DNA from 4 places in the Halalkalibacter sp. AB-rgal2 genome. Region 1 is predicted to be linked to each of the others. Evidence: riboswitches for the same ligand, from Rfam matches in the RefSeq annotation. Region 1 holds a riboswitch; each other region holds the start of a gene.
What was found. A riboswitch is a leader RNA that binds a small molecule or an ion and turns the genes downstream of it on or off. The one in region 1 is predicted to bind cobalamin.

Region 1 (5,516 bases):
GCCTGACACTAAGTATTGCTCTTTAATTGGCTTATGCATAAAATCATCCTCCTTTCCTATTCATCAAAATCACTTTTAGACGTTGCTCTCTTAAAATTAAAACGACCACTATCAAGCGGACGCATGTATATCGGTCTTTTAGACATTCTGTTAAAAGGTAAACGAACAAATGCATCCTTCCAATCGGTAAACCTTGGAGGGAATAACGGCTCCATGTAAGGACGCCCTAAAGATGTCAGTCTAATCAAATGAATTAATACATATAAGCCGCAAAATGCAACACCTACTCCACCAAAAAAAGCAGCCATAAACAAAATCGGAAAGCGAATAACACGAATTGTATTCCCCATTTGATATACAGGAGTTGTAAATGATGCTAGGGCGGCTAGTGCAACAATAATTAATAAAATGTTACTTGTTAAACCAGCTTCAACAGAGGCCTGTCCTATAACAATTCCTCCAACGATTCCGATTGTTTGACCTACCTTTGTCGGTAGGCGTGCACCCGCTTCGCGTAACAACTCAATTGTTAATTCTAAAAATATAGCTTCAATAATCGGTGGGAAAGGAATATTACTACGTGATGCAATAATGGTTGACAATAAATCACGCGGAATTAATTCATAATGAAATGTTAAAACAGCAACATAAATCGGTGTAGAAAAAATAGAGAAAAGTACAGCTCCAAACCTCAAAAGGCGTAAAAACGAAGCTATTTGCCAATGTAAATAATAATCTTCTAGAGAAGAAAAAAATTCAATTAGAGTCGCTGGTCCAATAATGGCATCTGGAGATCCGTTTGCCATAAAGGCAATTTTTCCTTCTGCTAAGACAGCGGCAACTCTTTCAGGTCTCTCTGTATGAATTAACTGTGGGAAAATAGACATCGTTTGGTCAGTAATCATTTGTGAAAGTGCATTCGCATCAATTACCTGATCAATCTCAATTGAATGAAGTCTTTGTATGACAGTTTCAATATTATCAGGATCAGCAATACCATCTATATACATAACCACAACACGAGTTTGTGTTAATTTTCCGATAGATAATTCTTTTATTTGTAATTGTGGGAGAGGTAATCGTTTTCGAATTAAATAAATATTTGTATCAAGTGATTCTATGAACGCCTCTTGAGGTCCTGAGACACTAAATTCAGTTTCTGGTGGCGCAACTGAGCGATTATTTTCTTGAGTTGCTTGTATAGCTAGACACCTTTTAGGCAAAGGTTGATCATAAATAATGACAAAACCATGCATAACCTTTTCTCTCAGTTCATCACTTTGGTTGATCCAGAGTGAATTCGCATTAGCAACAGCATCTTTCATTTCCTCTAATGTTATATACGTATGATTTTCCTTTAATACTTTCAGCACATTTTCGTTTAATTCTTTGTTGTCAATAAGTGGTTCGTAATAAGCTATGTAAAACAATTTCCCATTAAGTATGTATTCGCTCTCAACAAAATCCTCTGACTTTTTAAATAGGTTAATCATATTCGCTAAAGGCTGCTCTTTATTCTGACTTTTTCTATTCATAATCCATCTACTAATCACTATGTCTCACCACCTACATATCACTGTGCTCTAAAGTTAGTATGAAAAAACCCTAATTGTATTATGCGTAAAAAAGAAAGAGAAATTTCAAAAGGTAGCAATCCCTTTGAAACTTCTCTTTCATTCCTACTTCTCTTCTTTTCTTACCCCATTTTTAAAAACAGCCGCACTGCGAATATATTCGATGTCCTTTATTTTTAATCTTGCATTTGCAACTCTTGCAATAGCGAATAAATAATCTGATAAACGATTTAAATATTTAAGAACATACGGATTGTAATCTTCGTTTGTTTCTAGTAATTGAACAACTTGGCGTTCAGCTCTTCTTGCAATCGTCCTACATATATGCAACGTTGCTGCAGCTTCTGCCCCCCCTGGTAAAATAAATTTTTCAATTGATGGTGCTTCATCTATGTAAACATCCATCCTTTTCTCTAAATAATCAATCATTGCTTGATTTGTTTTATATCGGATTTTATCTGATTTCTTAATAGCAGCTAAATCTCCACCACAGTCAAATAGTTCATGTTGGATTCTCTCTAGCTCACCCTTAATATCTCGAAATAGATCATCTTCTAATTGTGTTACTGCTTGACCAACAAAAGCATTCAATTCATCTATTGTCCCATATGCTTCAACACGAATATGACTCTTCATTACACGCCCACCAATAACACTTGTTTTACCTTCATCTCCAGTTCGTGTATACAACTTCAATACAATCCCTCTTTCTAATCGTTTTCACTAGTATACATGATTATTTTACATTCTACCTAATAAAAATTCTCTTGACATTTCTCCTCCTTCACGATAAAGTATAAAACAATTTCATATGTTGGAAATCGGTACTTTGAATACAATGACTTTCAAAGTTTAAAAGGGAATCCGGTGAAATTCCGGAGCGGTCCCGCCACTGTAGTAGATGAGTTACAATTTCTTAAACCACTGGCTTATATAGCTGGGAAGGTGATTGTGACGTTGATTCTAGAGCCAGGAGACCTGCCAATTTCAACAACACTGTTTTTACCTACGGGAGATAGGGAGGTGTTATAATAGCTTATTTACGCATGCCGTCATAAGGATATTATTACACTAGTATAGGTAATAATATCCTTTTTTGTTTTATGAATACACATTTTGGAGGAGATGTTTGAATGTCAATTAAAACAAGCAACTTAGGTTATCCACGAATTGGTGAACAACGCGAATGGAAAAGAACGTTAGAGTCGTTTTGGAAAGGTTCGATTACTGAAGATGAGTTACATACTCAAATGAAAGAAATTCGTCTAAATCATCTTAAGAAGCAAATGGAATTAGGCATTGATTATATTCCTGTTAATGATTTTACTTATTATGATCATGTGCTTGATACAGCGACTATGTTTGGTATCGTTCCAAATCGTTTTCAATATTCCGGAGGGGCTGTTTCTTTAGCTACTTACTATGCAATGGCACGCGGAGGAGACGCTCAAGCGTGTGAAATGACAAAATGGTTTGATACAAACTACCACTACATTGTTCCTGAGCTACAGGACGCAAAGCCTACACTCGTTGAAAACAAACCGTTGAAAGCATTTAAAGAAGCGAAAGAAGAATTAAATGTAATTGGAAAGCCGGTTATTTTAGGACCTTTTACATTCTTAAGCTTATCAAAGGGATATAAAAAGTCAGAATTCTCAAACCTTTTGTCGCAATTAATCCCACTTTACTCACAGGTTTTATCAGAGTTGAAAGAAGCAGGTGCAGAAATTGTCCAAATCGATGAACCTACATTTGTAACGGATTTAAGTGAGGAGGACTGGTATCTAATTAAACAAGTTTACACTCAACTAGCTAATACAACTGACATTGATTTAATCGTACAAACGTATTTTGAAAGTGTTGATCAATATTTAGAGCTCATTTCATTACCAGTGAAAGGGATAGGCCTTGATTTTGTTTATGGAAAGGAAAATAATTTAAATTCCTTAATCACGTACGGCTTCCCTCAAGATAAAGTACTTGGTGTCGGAATTATTGATGGTCGAAACATTTGGAAAAGTGACCTCAACAAAGTATCTAAGCTTCTTGAAAGAATTAATGAAGTAGTCCCATATTCCAGGCAGCTTATTCAGCCTTCATCAAGCTTACTGCACGTTCCAGTAACGTTAAAGTATGAAGATGCACTAGATCCTCTCGTAAAAGGGGCACTTGCCTATTGTGATGAGAAACTAGAAGAAATGATATTATTAAAAGACATCCTATCAAAACGTTATCAATATGAGGACAAATTAAAGGAACACCAAAAAGGCATTTACGATTTAGGTGAATCTGCATGGAGAACCGAAAAAAAATTAAACGAACTGAAAACGAATCGAGGTACTCATTTCAGTAAAAGAGCCGAGCTTCAACATAAAAAATGGAAATTACCTTTACTACCTACTACGACGATCGGGAGTTTCCCACAAACAACAGAAGTACGCCAAACCCGTTTAAAGTGGCGTAAAGGAGAATTATCTAACGAAAACTATGAGCAACAGATCAATGAATATATGAAGAAATGGATCCAAATTCAAGAAGATCTTGAACTTGATGTTTTCGTTCACGGTGAGTTCGAACGAAATGACATGGTCGAATTTTTCGGCGAAAAGTTATCGGGGTTTGCTTTCTCGAAAAATGGTTGGGTTCAGTCATATGGCTCACGTTGTGTAAAACCACCTATCATTTTCGGTAATGTAGAATTTACTAAGCCAATGACAGTGAAAGAAGTTGTTTATGCACAATCATTAACAGAGAAACCAGTTAAAGGAATGCTTACTGGACCTGTCACCATTTTAAACTGGTCCTTTGCTCGAAACGATATTTCTAATAAAGAAATTAGCTTTCAAATTGCAGAAGCGCTTCTTAAAGAAGTACAAGCATTAGAAGAAGCAAATATTACGATGATTCAGGTTGATGAACCTGCATTACGCGAAGGTTTACCATTGAAGAAAGAGAAGCAAGAAGACTATCTTCAATGGAGCATTGAAGCATTCAGACGTTGTACATCTGATATCGATGACCTAACGCAAATTCATACACATATGTGCTATAGCGAATTTAATGAAATTATTGATGCGATTGATGCAATGGACGCAGATGTGATCTCCATTGAAACCTCTAGAAGTCATGGTGAAATGATTGAAGCATTTGAAAAAACAACCTATACAAAAGGAATTGGTTTAGGTGTATATGATATTCACAGTCCTCGTATTCCAAACGTATCCGAAATGTCATCAATCATTGAACGTGCACTAAAAGTTCTTCCAGCTGAAAGTTTCTGGGTTAACCCAGATTGTGGCTTGAAAACACGCTCCGAAGAAGAAACAATTGCTGCACTAAAAAAAATGGTTGACGCAGCTAAAAAAGCTAGAGAAAACATTACCGTTTCGAGCCAATCTTAGAGGTGATAATGAGACGAGAAATGATTCAATTTCTTGAATATACAACGAGTGAAAAAGAAATGAAACATTGTATTTACCACCTAGATTCTCAAGGCTTACATTCTTTAGTTGAGCATTTAGGCTTTACAACTTTAGAAACGCAAGAACGCTGGTTGGCTATTCTTCATTCGATTTTAAATATGGAATAGAAAAAAGAGGCTGAGACAACACTTTTGTCCCAGCCTCCTTCCTACGATTAGTCAAGAGGTTTTTCTGCCATTTTTTTTAGTAAAAACCAACAATTAGGCGCAGGAAATTTCTCTCAATACACGTTACTCATTATACATCGCAATATTTGGGATGAAAAATGTGAATTCTGTACCTTCATTTAATTTACTATGAACAGAAATATGGCCATTGTGAGCTTCAACAATATTTTTAGCAATCGCTAAACCTAAGCCCGTTCCTCCGCGACTTCGAGTTCTAGCCTTATCTGCCTTATAAAAACGCTCAAAAACAAACGGTAGGTCCTCTTCTGGTATTCCAGAGCCTGTATCAAGAA
Region 2 (5,516 bases), on a different contig from region 1:
GTAGTCGAAACGTCTCATCAGGTTGTGGATGAACAGGGACGCCGAATGATTGATTTAAACTCTGGTGGACAAGCTCTCTTGTTTCAGCATGGGAAAGTACAATCAGTTGATTGGGAAAACCTAGATGGGATTATTACACCTGTTAAAGATGGTCATGTTGTTCCACTCGTACCAGGACAAACGTGGGTGAATGTCATTCCGATGGGGATCGATCAACATATTATTTATTAATGTTTGGATGTCAGAAGGATGTGAAAAAATGCAAATTGACAAGCTAAGAGGGAAAGAGCTCGACCAATTATTTAAAGCAATCCTGTCATTGAAGGATCTGGAAGAATGTTATGAATTCTTTGATGATTTATGCACGATTAATGAAATTCAATCGTTAGCGCAACGGTTAGAAGTGGCGAGAATGCTACAAAATGGCTACACATACCATAAGATTGAAACTGAAACAGGTGCGAGCACAGCAACGATTTCTCGAGTGAAACGTTGCCTCAATTATGGTAATGATGGATATAAGATGACATTAGACCGTGTAAGGGAACTCGGTGAAAACGCAGAAGCGTAGATGAGAAGAGAACGACAGGTGGATGATAAGGGCACGGAAAAGTTCGGTTTGTAACTTTTCCTGTGCCCTCGTTTGTTTTTTGTAATATATGCAAAGTGACATTCTGTTGTAAAAGGAATGCTTCGAATGCGCGCGTTACATGCTTTCTGATAGAATAACCTTTTTAGAAAAGCTCACCCATGTTGTAACGACTCAACACGGAGGAATTAATAAAAGACTGCTGAACAGGTATTCTTAGACTTTCTTTTCTCAGCTATTTAAGATACGATATTCCTCAAGAATATGAGCGATGTTAAAAAGAGGTGTACGAAATGTGTGTAAAAATAAAAGCAAGGTTAAAAGCAGCAACAAAGGCTGAGAAAGCAGATACTGTCATTAAGAATGGCAAGATAATTGACGTTTTTACATTAACGATATATGAGGCGGATGTAGCGATTACCGATGGCGTTATTGTTGGTATCGGCGAATATGATGGGAATGAAGTAATTGATGCAAAAGGTGCGTATATTTCGCCGTCATTTATTGATGGACATGTACATATCGAATCTGCTATGGTTCCACCTGAGGAATTCGCACGCATTGTTGTTCCAAAAGGAGTCACAACGGTGATGGCCGATCCGCATGAAATTGCGAACGTTGGTGGAATGGAAGCTGTTCGTTATATGATTGACGCTGCAAAGGGGCTTCCACTTGATGTGAAGGTGATGGTCCCTTCTTCTGTTCCTGCTACCTCCTTTGAAAATAGTGGTTCGAGTCTTACCGCAGAAGAAGTTGAGACGTTATTTCAAGAAACGGAGGCGTATGGATTGGCGGAGGTGATGGACTATCCCTCTGTCTTCTCTGCTCAGAAGGAAATGCTTGCAAAGATCAGTGCAGCGAAGAAACGTCATAAGCCGATTGATGGTCATGCTGCGGGCTTAGATACAGTTGGGATTAATGCATATCGAGTAGCTGGAATTGAGAATGACCATGAAGCCGTAACAGCTGAAGAAGCATTGGACCGTATTCGGCGTGGCATGTACGTGTTAATGAGAGAAGGAACAGCTGCGAAAGATATTGAGGCACTATTGCCGATATTAACCCCCTCTAATGCGAGAAGATGTGTGTTTGCAACGGATGACAAGCATTTAGATGATTTAATTGATGAAGGCAGTATTGACGCTTCTATTCGTAAAGCCATTCGATTAGGTGTAGAGCCCCTTCAGGCGATCCAAATGGCCAGCCTCAATGCAGCAGAATGCTTCAAGCTAACAGAAAAAGGAGCAATAGCACCAGGCTACGAAGCGAGCTTTTTATTCATTGAGGACCTGCAAGAATTAACGATACAGTCTGTGTTTGTAAAAGGAGAATGTGTCGCACAAAATGGGAAGCTTGTTCAATCTATCCGAGAGTATGTAGCACCTCCAGCCTATTTATTAGAAAGTGTTCATATGAAATTGAAGAAAGAATCGCTTCAGTTAAAACTTGAAGAAGCCAATAAGGCCAATGTGATCACTGTTACACCTGGTTCAATTGTGACAAAAGCAATGGTTGAGGAAGTCACGGTGGAAAATGGCCTATTTGTTCCATCTGTTAAACAAAACCAATTAAAGCTTGTTGTTGCAGAAAGGCACCATCGATTAGGGCATGTAGGAGTTGGTATTGTAAAAGGCTTTCCGATCAAAAATGGTGCAATTGCCGCATCAATCGCTCATGATTCACACAATATTGTTGTATGCGGAACAGATGACGATAGTATATATAGGGCGATCTCACATGTTGCTGATTTAAAAGGTGGTATTGCTGTTGTGTCAGAAGGGGAAGTGTTGGCCGATGTATCGTTACCTCTGGCAGGATTAATGTCACTTGAATCTTATTCGACCGTTTACCGATCATTGAGCGCATTAGAAGAGGCTTTAGTGAAAATTGGGTTTGATGAAAAATGGAACCCATTTTTAACTTTATCTTTTTTGGCGTTACCTGTTATCCCGGAATTGAAATTAACGGATTTAGGTTTATTCGATGTTCGTTCCTTTTCTCATATTGACGTTGGAGTGAATGACGTGTAAATTTTTTTTAGAACGAAACAGGCGTACTGGCTCATGTTGGGCAAATTTGACGAAAACGTTCAAAAAAATATGCTTGCAAATAATAGTGGTATTCTGTACCATATACTATATATCGTAATAAAAAGTGAATTAAGCAACTATATATTGATTTTTGTGGAATGACGGTGTATTTACTACTTAATAGGGAATCTGGTTAAAGTCCAGAGCTGCCCCCGCAACTGTAAGTGTGGACGAAATGAAAAATCCACTGTGTAAGCTGCTAGAATGAGCTAGTTTACATGGGAAGGTTCAGAGTAGAACGAAGCACGAGTCAGGAGACCTGCCGTATTCCAAAGTCAGCTATCTTCGGGGTGTAAGAAGTGAGACGGCCTATTCTACATAATGTATGGTTTGAATACATATGCCGTTTCGCGCCCTTTCCCACACGTGAGAAGGGCGCTTTTTGCACCTTTAATAGTTGTTTTCACATTTAAATAATTGTGTCGTTTAAGGGAGAGTGTATCGAAATGAATCAAACTCTTGAAAAGAAATCATTTCAGGAAGCTTTAGTAGCTCGATTTCCTCAGTTGAATGTTGAGCAGTGGATTAACAAGTGGAAGGAAACCGATACGTGGGATAATCGTGCATTAAGCGCGCTAACTGAACTAGATATGGATCAGCCTGACTGGACATATGTTGCAGCTAGATGTTATTTAAATGGTTTATATGAGCAAGTACAAACAAGACGCCAAATTGATGATGAGTATTCACAGTTTTCAGCATTAATAGAGGAACTAGTTGAAAAAGGGATTTATGATGAACGATTAAATGCGTATACAACAGACGAGCTTCATGAGCTAGAAGCTGCGTTTCAAGGGAAAGAAGACGAGCGCTTTACGTATGTTGGCATAAAGACTTTAGCAGACCGTTATTTAGCTCGTGACTTTGATGGAACGTTATTAGAGCTTCCGCAAGAGAGATGGATGGTCATTTCGATGATGCTCATGGTCAATGAGCCAGTAAAAAAGCGTGTCGAACTCGTTAAGGAGAGTTATTGGGCACTATCTCATCTATACATGACAGTTGCAACACCTACCCTTGCGAATGCAGGGAAAAAAGGTGGTCAGCTTTCGAGTTGTTTCATTGATACGGTTGAGGATGACTTGCGTTCGATCTTTGACAGCTGTACCGATGCAGCAACAGTTAGTAAAAACGGTGGAGGGCTTGGTGTATATCTTGGCAAGATTCGTGCTAAGGGCTCAAGCATCCGCGGCTTCAAAGGGGTTTCATCAGGTGTTATTCCATGGATGAAGCAATTAAATAACGTTGCGGTTAGTGTGGATCAGCTCGGTCAACGTCAAGGAGCGATTGCCGTTTATTTAGATGTTTGGCATAAGGATATCTTTTCATTCTTAGACGCGAAGCTAAACAATGGAGATGAGCGCCAACGAACACATGATTTATTTACGGCAGTCTCCGTACCTGATGTATTCATGGAGGCGGTAGACAATCGTGATAACTGGTATCTGTTTGATCCTCATGAAGTGAGAGAAGTGATGGGCTTCTCGTTAGAAGATCATTATGATGAAGAAAAGGGTGCCGGGTCCTTCCGTGAACGATATGAGCAATGTGTCAATCATCCGTTACTATCGAAGGAGGAGGTTCCAGCCATCGAAATCATGAAACGAGTTATGATTTCGCAGCTTGAAACAGGAACACCGTACATGTTCTATCGTGATACAGCGAATCGCTTAAATCCGAACTCTCATAATGGTATGATATACGGCTCTAATTTATGTACAGAAATTATGCAAAATATGAGTTCAACAGTTATCACAGAAGAAGCGCTTGAGGATGGAACAATTCGTATTACGAAAAAGCCTGGGGACTATGTTGTTTGTAACTTAAGCTCATTATCAATTGCGAATGTATTGAAGGATGACGTCTTAGATCGTGTTATTGCAATCCAAATTCGGATGCTAGATAATGTTATTGATATTAATAAGCTTGATGTGAAGCAAGCTGAACTAACAAACCAAACGTATCGTGCGATTGGTGGCGGGACGTATGGCTGGCATCATCATTTAGCACGTAATGGTATTAAGTGGGAATCAGAGGAAGCAGTACAAGAGGTTGAGCGTGTCTATGAGAAGATCAATTATGCTGCGATAAAGGCAAGCCTTTCAATAGCGAAGGAAAAAGGAGCTTATCCGAAATTCAAAGGCTCTGAATGGGAAACAGGTGCTTATTTCAATAAGCGCGATTACAATACTCCACAATGGCAGGAGCTCCAAGCTGATGTAAAAGAGCATGGTATCCGTAATGGTTACCTATTGGCGGTAGCTCCGAATGCAACGACGGCTCTTATTGCGGGTTCAACTGCTTCAATTGATCCGATTTTCTCGAAGCTCTACATGGAGGAGAAGAAGAATTATCGTATTCCAGTCGTAGCACCTGAGTTAAATTCAGAGACGACATGGCTCTATAAAGCAGCTCACCTAATCGATCAAAAATGGAGTATTCGTCAAAACGGAAGAAGACAACGTCATATCGACCAAGGGATTTCTTTTAATATTTATGTTCCGAATAATGTTCGCGCGAAAGACCTACTTGAATTGCACATGCTCGCATGGCAGGAAGGGCTGAAGACGACTTATTATGTTCGATCTACATCTTCGACAGTTGAAGATTGTGAGAGTTGTTCAAGCTAAAGAGGGGAGAGAGCGGTTATGGTAGATACAATGAAGCAACGAAAGCTATATGATATTTATGCACCGAATGCATCAACAGGAATTATTAATGGAGAAAGCTCTAATGTTCTAAACTGGGATGATGTACGCTTTTCTTGGGCTTACCCATTATATAAAAATATGCTCGCAAACTTTTGGACACCTTTTGAGATTAATATGACCCATGAC
Region 3 (5,516 bases), on a different contig from region 1:
GACAATTGTGCCTTTATCTTTAAGTAAATGAAGATCTTCTATATGCAGTGTTGCTTGATGGTCTGTTATCGTTGGAGTAACTGCAATGAGCTCTTTCCTTTCTTCTTCAACTTCTTTTGGAACAAAGTGATAAAGCCTTCCTTCGTCTTCTATAAATAGCTTATAAGCAACGATAGCTTGTAATGCTTGCTCTGTAGCCATTCCATTAGAACCTGATTCTGATATAAGGTGCTTAAATCCACCATCATCATGTTGAAAGCTTAATAAGTGCGAAACTAAATGATTTCCATTTTTCGTAAACTCATCTGAAGTTGGGTCAACACCTATACTTGAAAGAGCAATAATAACCTGTGCTGTCGTCTCACTTGATACTCCTCCATTCCAAGGATCATCGAACCCCCCACTACTACCTTGCTTGTCTGATAAAAAAGTCAATGCATCGTTAATACTACTTTCTACATTTTCATCTGCTTGATAAGGAGCTAAGCCAATTAACGCCATCGCCGTAAGATCATAGTTTGGCGCTGTTCCAAACAAAGACCAGCTCCCATCGGAGTTTTGCAAATCTAGCAAATGATGAACGAGCTTGTCCCTTGTCCATCTCGCGTCACTTGGAACATCGAAATCTAGCGTATCTAACGCAATTAAAGCAAAAATTGGACCGTTAATTCCTTGAGCTGTCATTGAATCTAAGCCATTTGGCCAATCCGAACTATTGAAAATTTTCTCAATTAAATTATGTCCATTCACATTTGTTGCATCTAATCCTAACGCAGCTGCTGCAATAGCCAAACGTTCGATATCTGTGATTCGGACTCGGCTAGCATGAATAATTTGATTATCTATATGTTCTAAGAAATAATCCTCATAATAGCTTTCGGGAACTTCTTTACCTGCTCTAGCTATTCCAATCGCTTGCCACTCACTAGTGACACCTGAGTGAATCATCTGCTCAACAGCTCGGTCAATCGCTAGATTAATATCTTCTAATGAAATAGACAGAGTATCAACTTGTTTGCCTTGTTCTTTATCGGAATCAAACGCTTTTGTCGCTACAGTCAATACCTCTACCGCTTCATCCACTGTCGTTTGAGTAGATTCCTCATCATCTACAACTGCTTCTGCTTCTAACAGAGCCGTTTCATATGCTGTGCTCACATCTTCTGTAACCCATTCATTTTCTGGGTCTACGTCAGAACCATCTACACTTACGACGACTGAAGATTGATTTTCCTTAGCTGTGCTAATAGCTGATTGCAATGAGGACTTGTCAACATCAAGCAATTCCAAAGCATTCTCTAGATTTTCTAACGATTGATCAACAGTTGCTTGACTACTTTCCATATCCTCTAACACTTCATATGCGTTGTGATAGGCTGAAGAAACGATAGAGGATGAGAGTATATCTTCCTTATTGGGGTGACTATTAATCTTAGCAACTTCAGCCGTTAATGCATCTTTATTAGCAGCTTGTATGTATGGTTCATGGCCATAACCGAAACCAAGATCTGCCCCCCATCCATGAACCGTAAATTGTAAGCGAATTACATCTCCATCTTCACTCTCATATTGAGCCATTCCAACTGGAGCCATGTCATTATTGACAACATACATCCATCCTGACATCCACGTATAATCAAATTCCCCTAACCACTCGGGATCACTTTTAGAACCAATTGTATCAGCGTGGTCTAATATGTATTGCGGGATTTCAACTGCATTTGAATCATTATCTCTAATATTTGATAGATAAACGATATTTTCCGAGTCTACTCCATCATTATAATTTCCACTACCTAGTACTCTTGCTACAATCTCTCCGACTTTTTCACCTTCAGACAACGATACTTGGATCGGTTCAATAGCATACCCTTGTCCGAGCGTAAATTTTTCTACAGATACCGTCACTGAGTTTGTTATACGGTCTGTTTCACTGAAGCTTTCATTTGCAGCAAATACACCGCTTGGTAAAACGAGAGAAAAAATCATTAATACGCTTAATACGATTGCTACATACCTCTGTCCAAATTTGATTGACATCGCTAAAACTCCCCTTATTTTAAAATTAAAAAATAGTTACATCAAAACTCTCCAAGAACAAAGATGCTTTTTAACACAAAAAAACACCTTTCACCAGAAATAGAAGAAAGATGTTTTTATAAGTCATTTTTAACGAATATAAAAATAGCTAATAAAAAAGAATAATCGATCCCCTATCCCATTCACCGTGAGAATATCAGAGTTATTTATGGCAGGTATCCTGACTTAGCTTCAACACAACTCTATCTCCTTCCCATTTCATGAACAAACAGTGGATATGATAGATTGCTCCGCTTTACAGTGGCGGGACCGTGTTGGAATTTCACCAACTTCCCTTTTAACTTTGGAAACACACGTCTCCATAGCACCATAAATGAAAAACTATTAATTTATTCCATCGTATTATATATTTTCCTATTTATCAATACTAATGATCTTCTATTCCTTACATCACCATACTGTCAAACGATTTAGTAAAACTCATTGATACACAGTAACACCATTAAAAAATGGAATTCAGTTCCTACGTATAAGAGAGATATCAAAATCCTCTCTCAATATTTAGATTTTTTTACCTAGCAAATTATTTAACATTCATCCTCACTCACCATCACTACTATAGCTATTTTTCGGCTTCGCATTGAGGAGGTGCTGACTAACTCATAATGGTCTACTCACCCTAATTGGCGTTTAAAAGCTTTACTGGCAAAAAAATAAGCGATAATCATGATACAGATGCACCAGGAAAGTGCAATCCAGATATCGTTGCCAACAGTCCCTTCATACAAAAGGGCACGGACTGCATTCACGATTGAAGTCACGGGTTGGTTCTCAGCAAACGCACGCACAAACTTAGGCATCGTTTCGGTGGGAACAAAGGCCGAACTGATAAAGGGCAGGAAAATCAACGGGTACGAGTAAGCTGTCGCTCCCTCCATAGACCTCGTTCTCAGTCCAGGAATGACTGCCAACCATGTCAACGCCAATGTAAACAGCCCAAGAATTCCAGCTACTGCAAGCCAATTCAAAATATCAGCACTCGAACGGAACCCAAATTGTCCTGTCACGCTGATGCTTTGGCGAACGTGATCCGGTTGACTTTGGACGTCAAAACCGCAAATACTTATTTCTCCGCCATTTGGCTTCATTAAAGTAGAAAAGATATTAACCATAGTGTCTTGCCCGCTCCATTTAACCCCAGCAGTGCGAAAATTTCTCCATTTTGCACATGAAAATCCACACCTTTAACACTTCTTTGTCTTTAAACGACTTTGTTAACTCTTTTACAGAAATCGCTACATTGCTCATATTTTTCTCTTCCTTTTCTATCACTCACTACTAAGTCTTACAGGTATTCTGTATTACTAACTACCTTGTTAAAAATATAACTGAATAGTTGAGGTGGTTATTGTAACCAGCTATTCAGTAAAAATTTTCTATTGAATTTACTTTTCCCAAATCGCTTCGTTCTCACGATACTTGCCTTGTAGATTTAAACGTTTACATCTAGTTCTCTGTGAAAAAACAAAATATTATCATTACTTTGCAAGCTTGAACGATATTCTCAGGTTTGCATCATTAATCTTCGCGTTAGACAAAAATAATGCTAAGACTTCGCTTTTAGCCACGACCAATCGTATCGTTCAATTTCGCTCGATATTTGTCACTCCATGTTTCCTCGCCCTTTACTAGTTCATCACAAAAAACTGCCACATCCTCACCCGTAAGATCAGTAACTTTCTTGCCTTCCGCTGAACCTACCTCAAAAAGATCGAGAATACTGCCAAAGATACGGCTGATGTCCTTCCACTCGGTTGGACCACCAGTCGTCCATATATATTTTTGAATTGCTTTATAAGCGGTATGGTACTCACTTGGAAGTAACTTCGCACGAGCCTCCATCTCCTTCCACTCCCGCTTGTCATTCAGACTACCGATAATTTTCCCAAGAATACTCATAGTATATCTCCTTTTTATTTTAGTTTTGTTTTAAGTTCATTAATTTTACCAGAAATAAATTCCCATTTACCCCAAAAAATTTCAAGGTGCTCTTTACCTGCCGAATTTAGTGTGTAAAACTTTCTAGGTGGCCCCATAGTGGATGGCTTTTTCTCGATGTTCACCAAATTGTTCTTCTCAAGCCGCATCGTAATCGTATAAACTGTGCCTTCAACCACATCAGTGAACCCAAGTTCTCGTAGATGTTGCGTGATTTCATAGCCGTAAGTTTCGCCACGGCTAATGATTTCAAGCACACACCCTTCAAGCACCCCTTTCAGCATTTCTGTAATATTTTCCAAATTTTCACCTCCATTTATATTTCATTGCATTCAGTGTTATGCAGCAAAGGTATTCTGTGTTACAGATATTCAGTAACACTTACTACCAGTATATAGTACCGCATAATAGCGTCACTTGTCAAAAATGAATTTTTTATCAAAACACCAAGAAGAAATATTGGTGACTAGTTGGGAGAGTATTCCGTTTGAGGTTGAAGAGGTATCTCTAACGTATAAAGAGAGAGGAGATCCCAATTTACCGAGTGCACGTTTGGAATATGAGGGAAATAGTAATTATGTGAGTGTAGATGTATGGGAATATCCGAAAGAAAAAACGTCCTTTTATGGAATGCGTCCTATTACGTTAAACAGAATATTCAAGCTTATTATAGTCATGAAACGTTAGATAAAGCGGTACAATGGGAAAACCCCATCTTTATTTTCAAAAACGAAATCAATAACATGAGAAAAAGCGATGTGGGAAACATCATGCAAGAGCCCAGCAATTTGCTCTTCTAATGATCCACCAAGCTTGCGAATGAGTAGCATGACACCAATCGAATGATCAAAGCGTGTTACATTCCATTTCTCATTCACTAAATAACTTGCTCCCCCTTGGTGAATTCCCTTTAACCTTTGAACAGGCTCACTTAAAATTAACTCTTCTAGCACTTTATCTACCACAAACTCACCGTAAATTTCGTCAAAGACAATCATGAATATTCTCCTATGTTAAGTCCTTACTATTTGCAAAATACGATTCATTGCGAGGCTGGGACAAAAGTATTTTAATAAATGAGAAACCGCAGAGCGGAGCACATGAACCGCTCGTTAAATATACATCGCTACGTTTTCTAAATGTTCGGATTCTCAGCCCCTATTTTGCCCTTAGTTCCTTTAAAAGCGCCATACACATAAGCACCATAATGACCGAAAAAGGTAATGCTGCCACTAGTGATGCTGTTTGAAGCGCCTCAAGACCGCCAGCAACTAAGAGAATAGTCGCGATTGCTGCAATTAACACGCCCCAAACGATGTTTTTCCAACGACTTGGGTGTAACGAATCATTCGAAGTCATCATTCCTAATACATACGTGGCCGAAGCCGCAGAAGTGATGAGAAACAAGAAAATAAGACCGATGGAGAGGACGGTAAGGATTCCTCCAAATGGTATGTGATCAAGCAATGCAAACAATC
Region 4 (5,516 bases), on a different contig from region 1:
AGCAGCTAACAAATAATACGGGTGTAGCATAAGCATTAATAACGCAATTGCACCACTATAAAAAAGAAAAGTCGTTAATGGATGTAGTTGTTCAAATCGAAGGTTCATGAGGACAACCTACTGTCATTCTTCTGTATATAACCATTCAACGCGATCTCCTGCCTTTACTATTGTTACACCTGCACTTTGGGTAATACTCGTACCATTTACTTTTGCTACCCAACCGCTCCTCGGCCCATAGTCAAATTCATACACATCGGCAATTCCTCGAACATAAGCAGCTGCGCCTCTCCCCGTGTAATCAACGTAAATATCGGCCGACTTACCGTACTTTGTCAGTATATCCAAAACCGTATCACCATCTGCATATTCGACTTCTCCTTCACCCATTTTCCCACTTGGTCCTTGTATCACAATCGATACTGTTGGCTCAGAGGTAGATGTTGTTTTCTCTTCTTTAGGCTTTGACTCATTTGCTTTCGAAGACGAGCTTTCTTGCTTCTTTTCTTCTTTTGGTTTTGAATTAGAAGACTGATTATTGGATGAATTGGAATGAGAGTTCGATGAGGATTGTTTCTTTTTCTCATCCGAACTAGACTGGTGATCACTTGTCTGATTCGATTCTTTCTTTTCTGTTGATTCATTCGCAAGGTCTTCATTCGAAGAAGAAGATGTCGCCTCAGATTGTTCAATTTCCTTCGACTTACTAGGCAACACCACTTCCGCATCCTCTAGCTGTTCAACTTCTTCTTCTGTGTTACTCTCCTCGTCACCTAGTTCTGCACCTTCATCTTGTTCGATTTCAACATCCTCTATTACTTGTTCTTGATCATGACGATCATCCTGATGCTCTTCTTTATTTCCTGTCCCACAACCTATTAAAATGCCAATAGCCATGAACATGAGCAACAAAATTTGGATCCAACGAATTCTCATCCTCACAACACGCTCCTCTACTATAAGCTGATCTACTCCATACCGAAATGAGACCCCCTATTATGACTTAAAGGGCACTGAAAAAGGGAAAGCAAACCTTTTCAGCGCCCTATGCATAAACAAAAGGGATTATTCTTCCTTCATCATTCCACGACGTTTCGTTATCACAAATGCTATCACACCTATTAGCAATAAAACTAAACCAACCAAAAGAAGATTAAATGTATTCGTTGCCGTATCTGGTAACCGCTCACCTTCATCTGTTGATTCCGATGTGTTATTAGAATCTATTACTTTTTCATTATTATTAGAAGGTAAAGGGGGCTCTGTTTCTACCTTTTCATAAGGATTAGTTGTTTCCTCTTCCTCAACAACAACATCTTCTAATCCATACTGAACTTCTCCATCAGCTAAAGGAAGATGATACAAAGATCCTTCCCCATTTACATATAGCTGATACGCAACAAGAGCACGATAGGCTTGGTCGGTTGAAAATGGATCACTATCAGAACCATAGCCATCCTTCCAATAGAATCCACCATCATCATTTTGGAAGCTCAATAAGTAATCAACAAGCCTCGTACTTTCACTATCACTTGGATCCTCTGGCTGGTTTGGTTCAACCCCAGCTGTCGCAAGCGCAATAATAACTTGAGAAGCAGTCGAGCTATTGTCAATTTGCGAAGCATTTGCTTGGATATAACGTAATGCTTCATTCACACTTTGTTCAACTTCTGTTTGAGATGTATGTGGCGCTAATGCGGTGATGGCCATCGCCGTTGTATCCAAATCAGCTGAGCTACTTCCATCCCAAGACCAGCCGCCACTTCCATTTTGAGCATCTAGCAAATATGAAATCATCCGTTCACGATCCCACGCTGCTCCATCTGGTGTTTCAAAGCCTGCACTATCTAACGCAATTAAACCATACACAACACCGTTTAAACCTTGACGCGTTAATTCACCATTATAAATGGCTTCAACGAGGTTGTATCCTTCAATATTTGTCGGGTTGCCACCTGCTGCTAAAATACCTAACGTCACACGCTCATAATCCGTTATAGCACGAAACTGTCCTTCATTCTCTCTTAACGTCTCTTTCACTTGATCTAAATAGCTACTCGGCACTTCTTTTCTTGCCTGTCTTAATGCTATTGCATTCCAATCACCGATTGTTCCAGCAAGAATATAATCAGTTGCTGAATCGATCGCACTTTGAATGACTTCTGGATCAACTCGTTCAGTCTCAGAACCTTCTTCTGTTACAGGATCCTCTTCTTCAGAACCGCTGTCAGCATCTCCGCCTTCATCTTCCGATTCATTCTCAATGAAGACAAAGGAAATCAGGTCTCCATTTGTCAACACGTAGTCACTAGCACCGACTTGCGAAGACTCATCATTAACGGCTAATGACCAATAATCAGGATACTCTGCCTTTAAACCATTAATTCCTGTAATAAAATTCCCAAAATCATATACGTCATACTCTAAATTGTCCTTACCGATGACTACCTTAATTAAATCAAAGGCTGTTGCCCCTTCAATAAATCCAAAACTGTCATCATAAGCTTGAACTTCTTCAATTCCTACAATTTCAAGTTCAGCACTATCACTTTCAGCTGTCCAGTCAACTAGTTTAAATGTTAGAATGTCGTCTTCATCGACTAAAAAGCTATCTGCCCCTGTTTGTGCTGAGATTCGATTGACATAAAATGCCCAGAAATAGTTTCCTTCTGCCTGCACATCATTAATTGTATGAATAAATTTCCCGTATTGGCCATCATCATATCCAACATTCTCCTCACCGACAGCACGCACGAGTAAGTCAAACGCCGTATCTCCCTCTTCAACCTCATACTCACTAACATCAACCGTAACAATCTGATTGCTCTCTTCTAATTGCTGATCCGATGCTTCCTCAGCAAATACCGCCGTATTGACACTTCCAAAGAACAGTGAAAACACAAGCAACACTGCCATCATCTGATGCATCCATTTTTTCATTTTTGTTCCTCCTCATTTTCTATCTATCCATCAAAAAAAGCCCCTCTAACTGAGAAGGAGCTAAAATGTTAAGAGATTAATAGCATCATATACTATACATTCTTAACACCCCTTCTATCCGCGTAGAACATGGTGCTGGCAAAACAGGCAGGTTTCCTGGCTCATGGTCATCACTTCCTACGTCTTCCCATCTTTTTATAAGACAGTGACAATAGTAGGTTGCTCGCATTTACAGTGGCGGGACCGCGTTGGTTTCTCATCAACTTCCCTATTAAGCTAGCATTTACTAAATGCCAGCACCTGTTTAATTAACTATGAACTTATCGAAGTAATTATACTCGAACTCACTCTAGTAATCAATATGAAAAAATGTGTAGAATGATTTTATAGAGGTTGTTCAAAAGGGCGCTTTTTTCCCTTTTTGATGACCTCGAGGCAGGCTTTTATAAAAACAAGCCTACCTTTTAAGGTAAGCTTGTTTCTCCCATTAAATACTTATCGCATTCACGTGCTGCTTCTCTTCCTTCATTAATCGCCCAAACGATCAAACTTTGGCCTCGGCGCATATCACCTGCCGCAAATAAACCGTCAATATTCGTTCGGTAAGTACCATATTCTGCCTTTACATTTGATCGCTTGTTTAATTGAACATTGGCTTCTGTCAGAAATTCAGTCTCCGGACCGCTAAATCCAATAGCAAGTAACACTAATTGGGCAGGCCAACGCTTTTCTGTCCCAGGTAATTCTTTCCTTATTTTCTTGCCTTCTGCATTCATAAATGTTTCCACTTCAACAGTCTCAACAAATGCAACTTGACCTTGATCATCGCCTATAAATCGCTTCGTCATGACGGCATAAGCGCGTGGATCTTCACCTAATACTGCAGCTGCTTCCTTATGTCCATATTCAACTCGATGAATGACGGGCCATTGCGGCCATGGATTATCGGGCTCGCGCTCGGTCCCTTTCTTTGGATATATATCAAACTGAGTTAGACTCCGGCACCCATGACGAACGGATGTCGCTAAACAATCTGTTCCTGTATCCCCACCGCCAATTACGATGACATCTTTATCCCTGGCCGAAATGTAGGCACCATCTTCATGACTAGAATCTAATAGACTCTTCGTATTCGTATGCAAGAAGTCCATCGCAAAATGAATCCCTTCTAATCCTCTTCCTTCCACTTCTATGTCACGATGCATCGCCGCTCCGCCACATAAAATGACCGCATCAAAGTCTGAATGTAGCTTTTTTAGTGGATAATCCTTCCCTATTTCCGTATTCGGTTGAAACATGATTCCTTCTGCTTGTAAGATGTTCACTCGTCGCTCAATTACTTGATAAGGAAGCTTCATTTCCGGAATTCCATACGTCAGTAATCCACCAATTCGGTCATGCCTTTCGTAGACCGTTACTAGATGCCCTGCCTTGTTTAATTGGGCAGCTGCAGCTAATCCCGCTGGACCCGATCCGACAATGGCGACCTTTTTACCAGTCCGATCAGTTGGTGGTGTAGGCTTAACCCAGCCTTCCTTAAAGCCACGTTCAACAATCGCTAATTCGACTGATCGAATCGCCACAGGCGGTTCATTGATCCCTAGTACACACGCCCCTTCACACGGTGCAGGACAGGCCATACCCGTAAATTCTGGGAAATTGTTACGTTCATGTTCACGCTCTAACGCTTCCTTCCACTGCCCTTGATAGACGAGATCATTCCACTCAGGAATGAGATGATGAACCGGACAACCTGTTGTCATACCATTTAACATCATCCCTGTATGACACGTAGGCACTCCACAGTCCATGCAACGTGCCCCCTGCTGCTGGAGCTCCTGCTCTTGATGACGCAGTGTATAATCATCCCAATCCTTCACTCGCTCTTTCGGATCACGTTCAGGTAATGGCTTTCTAGTATAATCAATAAATCCTGTTGGTTTACCCATTGTTCACGTCACCATCCTTCACAAGATCGACGGCCGCTTTACTTTCTTCAAAAGCCGCTAAAGCCGCTTTATATGAGTCATACCCTTTCTCTTTAAATCGATCAATCCTCTTCTTCATCACCATATAATCACGTGGAATCACACGAACAAACTGCTTGGATATCTTACCCCAATTTTTCAGTACTTCTTTGCCTCGTTCACTTTTCGTGTAATATACATGTCTTTCGATCATCACTTGAATATCACTAATTTCTTCTTCACTAGCATGCTCAATAACGACTAGCTCTTGATTGCAGCGTTTCGCAAATTTCTGATCGTAATCGAGCACATAAGCGACTCCACCAGACATACCAGCTGCAAAATTCTTACCTGTTTCACCTAAAACAACGACTTTCCCACCGGTCATATATTCACACCCGTGATCACCAACCCCTTCAACAACGACGTTAGCACCACTATTTCTTACACAGAAGCGTTCACCTGCTATTCCATTCACGTAAGCCTCTCCTGCTGTTGCCCCGTAGAAGGCAACATTGCCAATAATGATGTTATCGGCAGCAACAAATGTAGACCTTTTAGAAGGACGTACAATTAGTTTCCCGCCAGACAATCCTTTTCCGAAGAAAT

Region 2: it holds a riboswitch for cobalamin, as region 1 does, so the genes downstream of both, ACERJO_RS13330 (ribonucleoside-diphosphate reductase subunit alpha) here and metE (5-methyltetrahydropteroyltriglutamate--homocysteine S-methyltransferase) in region 1, are expected to answer to the same signal.
Region 3: it holds a riboswitch for cobalamin, as region 1 does, so the genes downstream of both, ACERJO_RS18545 (DUF4430 domain-containing protein) here and metE (5-methyltetrahydropteroyltriglutamate--homocysteine S-methyltransferase) in region 1, are expected to answer to the same signal.
Region 4: it holds a riboswitch for cobalamin, as region 1 does, so the genes downstream of both, ACERJO_RS06285 (DUF4430 domain-containing protein) here and metE (5-methyltetrahydropteroyltriglutamate--homocysteine S-methyltransferase) in region 1, are expected to answer to the same signal.

The regions. Positions count from the first base shown of each region.
Region 1 covers NZ_JBGUAV010000002.1:151,415-156,930, forward strand. Annotated here, with positions in the region: gene ACERJO_RS02285 (GerAB/ArcD/ProY family transporter) at 1-39, opposite strand, end outside; gene ACERJO_RS02290 (spore germination protein) at 57-1,553, opposite strand; gene ACERJO_RS02295 (cob(I)yrinic acid a,c-diamide adenosyltransferase) at 1,680-2,270, opposite strand; cobalamin riboswitch at 2,380-2,574, shown strand; gene metE (5-methyltetrahydropteroyltriglutamate--homocysteine S-methyltransferase) at 2,708-4,975, shown strand; gene ACERJO_RS02305 (hypothetical protein) at 4,984-5,163, shown strand; gene ACERJO_RS02310 (ATP-binding protein) at 5,287-5,516, opposite strand, start outside.
Region 2 covers NZ_JBGUAV010000016.1:65,762-71,277, reverse strand. Annotated here, with positions in the region: gene ACERJO_RS13345 (DUF3048 domain-containing protein) at 1-231, shown strand, start outside; gene ACERJO_RS13340 (YerC/YecD family TrpR-related protein) at 260-571, shown strand; gene ade (adenine deaminase) at 883-2,619, shown strand; cobalamin riboswitch at 2,765-2,960, shown strand; gene ACERJO_RS13330 (ribonucleoside-diphosphate reductase subunit alpha) at 3,126-5,309, shown strand; gene ACERJO_RS13325 (ribonucleotide-diphosphate reductase subunit beta) at 5,328-5,516, shown strand, end outside.
Region 3 covers NZ_JBGUAV010000032.1:5,416-10,931, forward strand. Annotated here, with positions in the region: gene ACERJO_RS18545 (DUF4430 domain-containing protein) at 1-2,040, opposite strand, end outside; cobalamin riboswitch at 2,234-2,427, opposite strand; partial or broken gene ACERJO_RS18550 (ABC transporter permease) at 2,715-3,348, opposite strand; gene ACERJO_RS18555 (DUF1048 domain-containing protein) at 3,661-3,999, opposite strand; gene ACERJO_RS18560 (PadR family transcriptional regulator) at 4,014-4,340, opposite strand; gene ACERJO_RS18565 (hypothetical protein) at 4,501-4,725, shown strand; partial or broken gene ACERJO_RS18570 (HD domain-containing protein) at 4,752-5,036, opposite strand; gene ACERJO_RS18575 (BCCT family transporter) at 5,197-5,516, opposite strand, start outside.
Region 4 covers NZ_JBGUAV010000005.1:129,915-135,430, reverse strand. Annotated here, with positions in the region: gene ACERJO_RS06295 (energy-coupling factor transporter transmembrane component T) at 1-108, opposite strand, end outside; gene ACERJO_RS06290 (DUF4430 domain-containing protein) at 124-936, opposite strand; gene ACERJO_RS06285 (DUF4430 domain-containing protein) at 1,066-2,940, opposite strand; cobalamin riboswitch at 3,070-3,259, opposite strand; gene ACERJO_RS06280 (glutamate synthase subunit beta) at 3,405-4,889, opposite strand; gene gltB (glutamate synthase large subunit) at 4,882-5,516, opposite strand, start outside.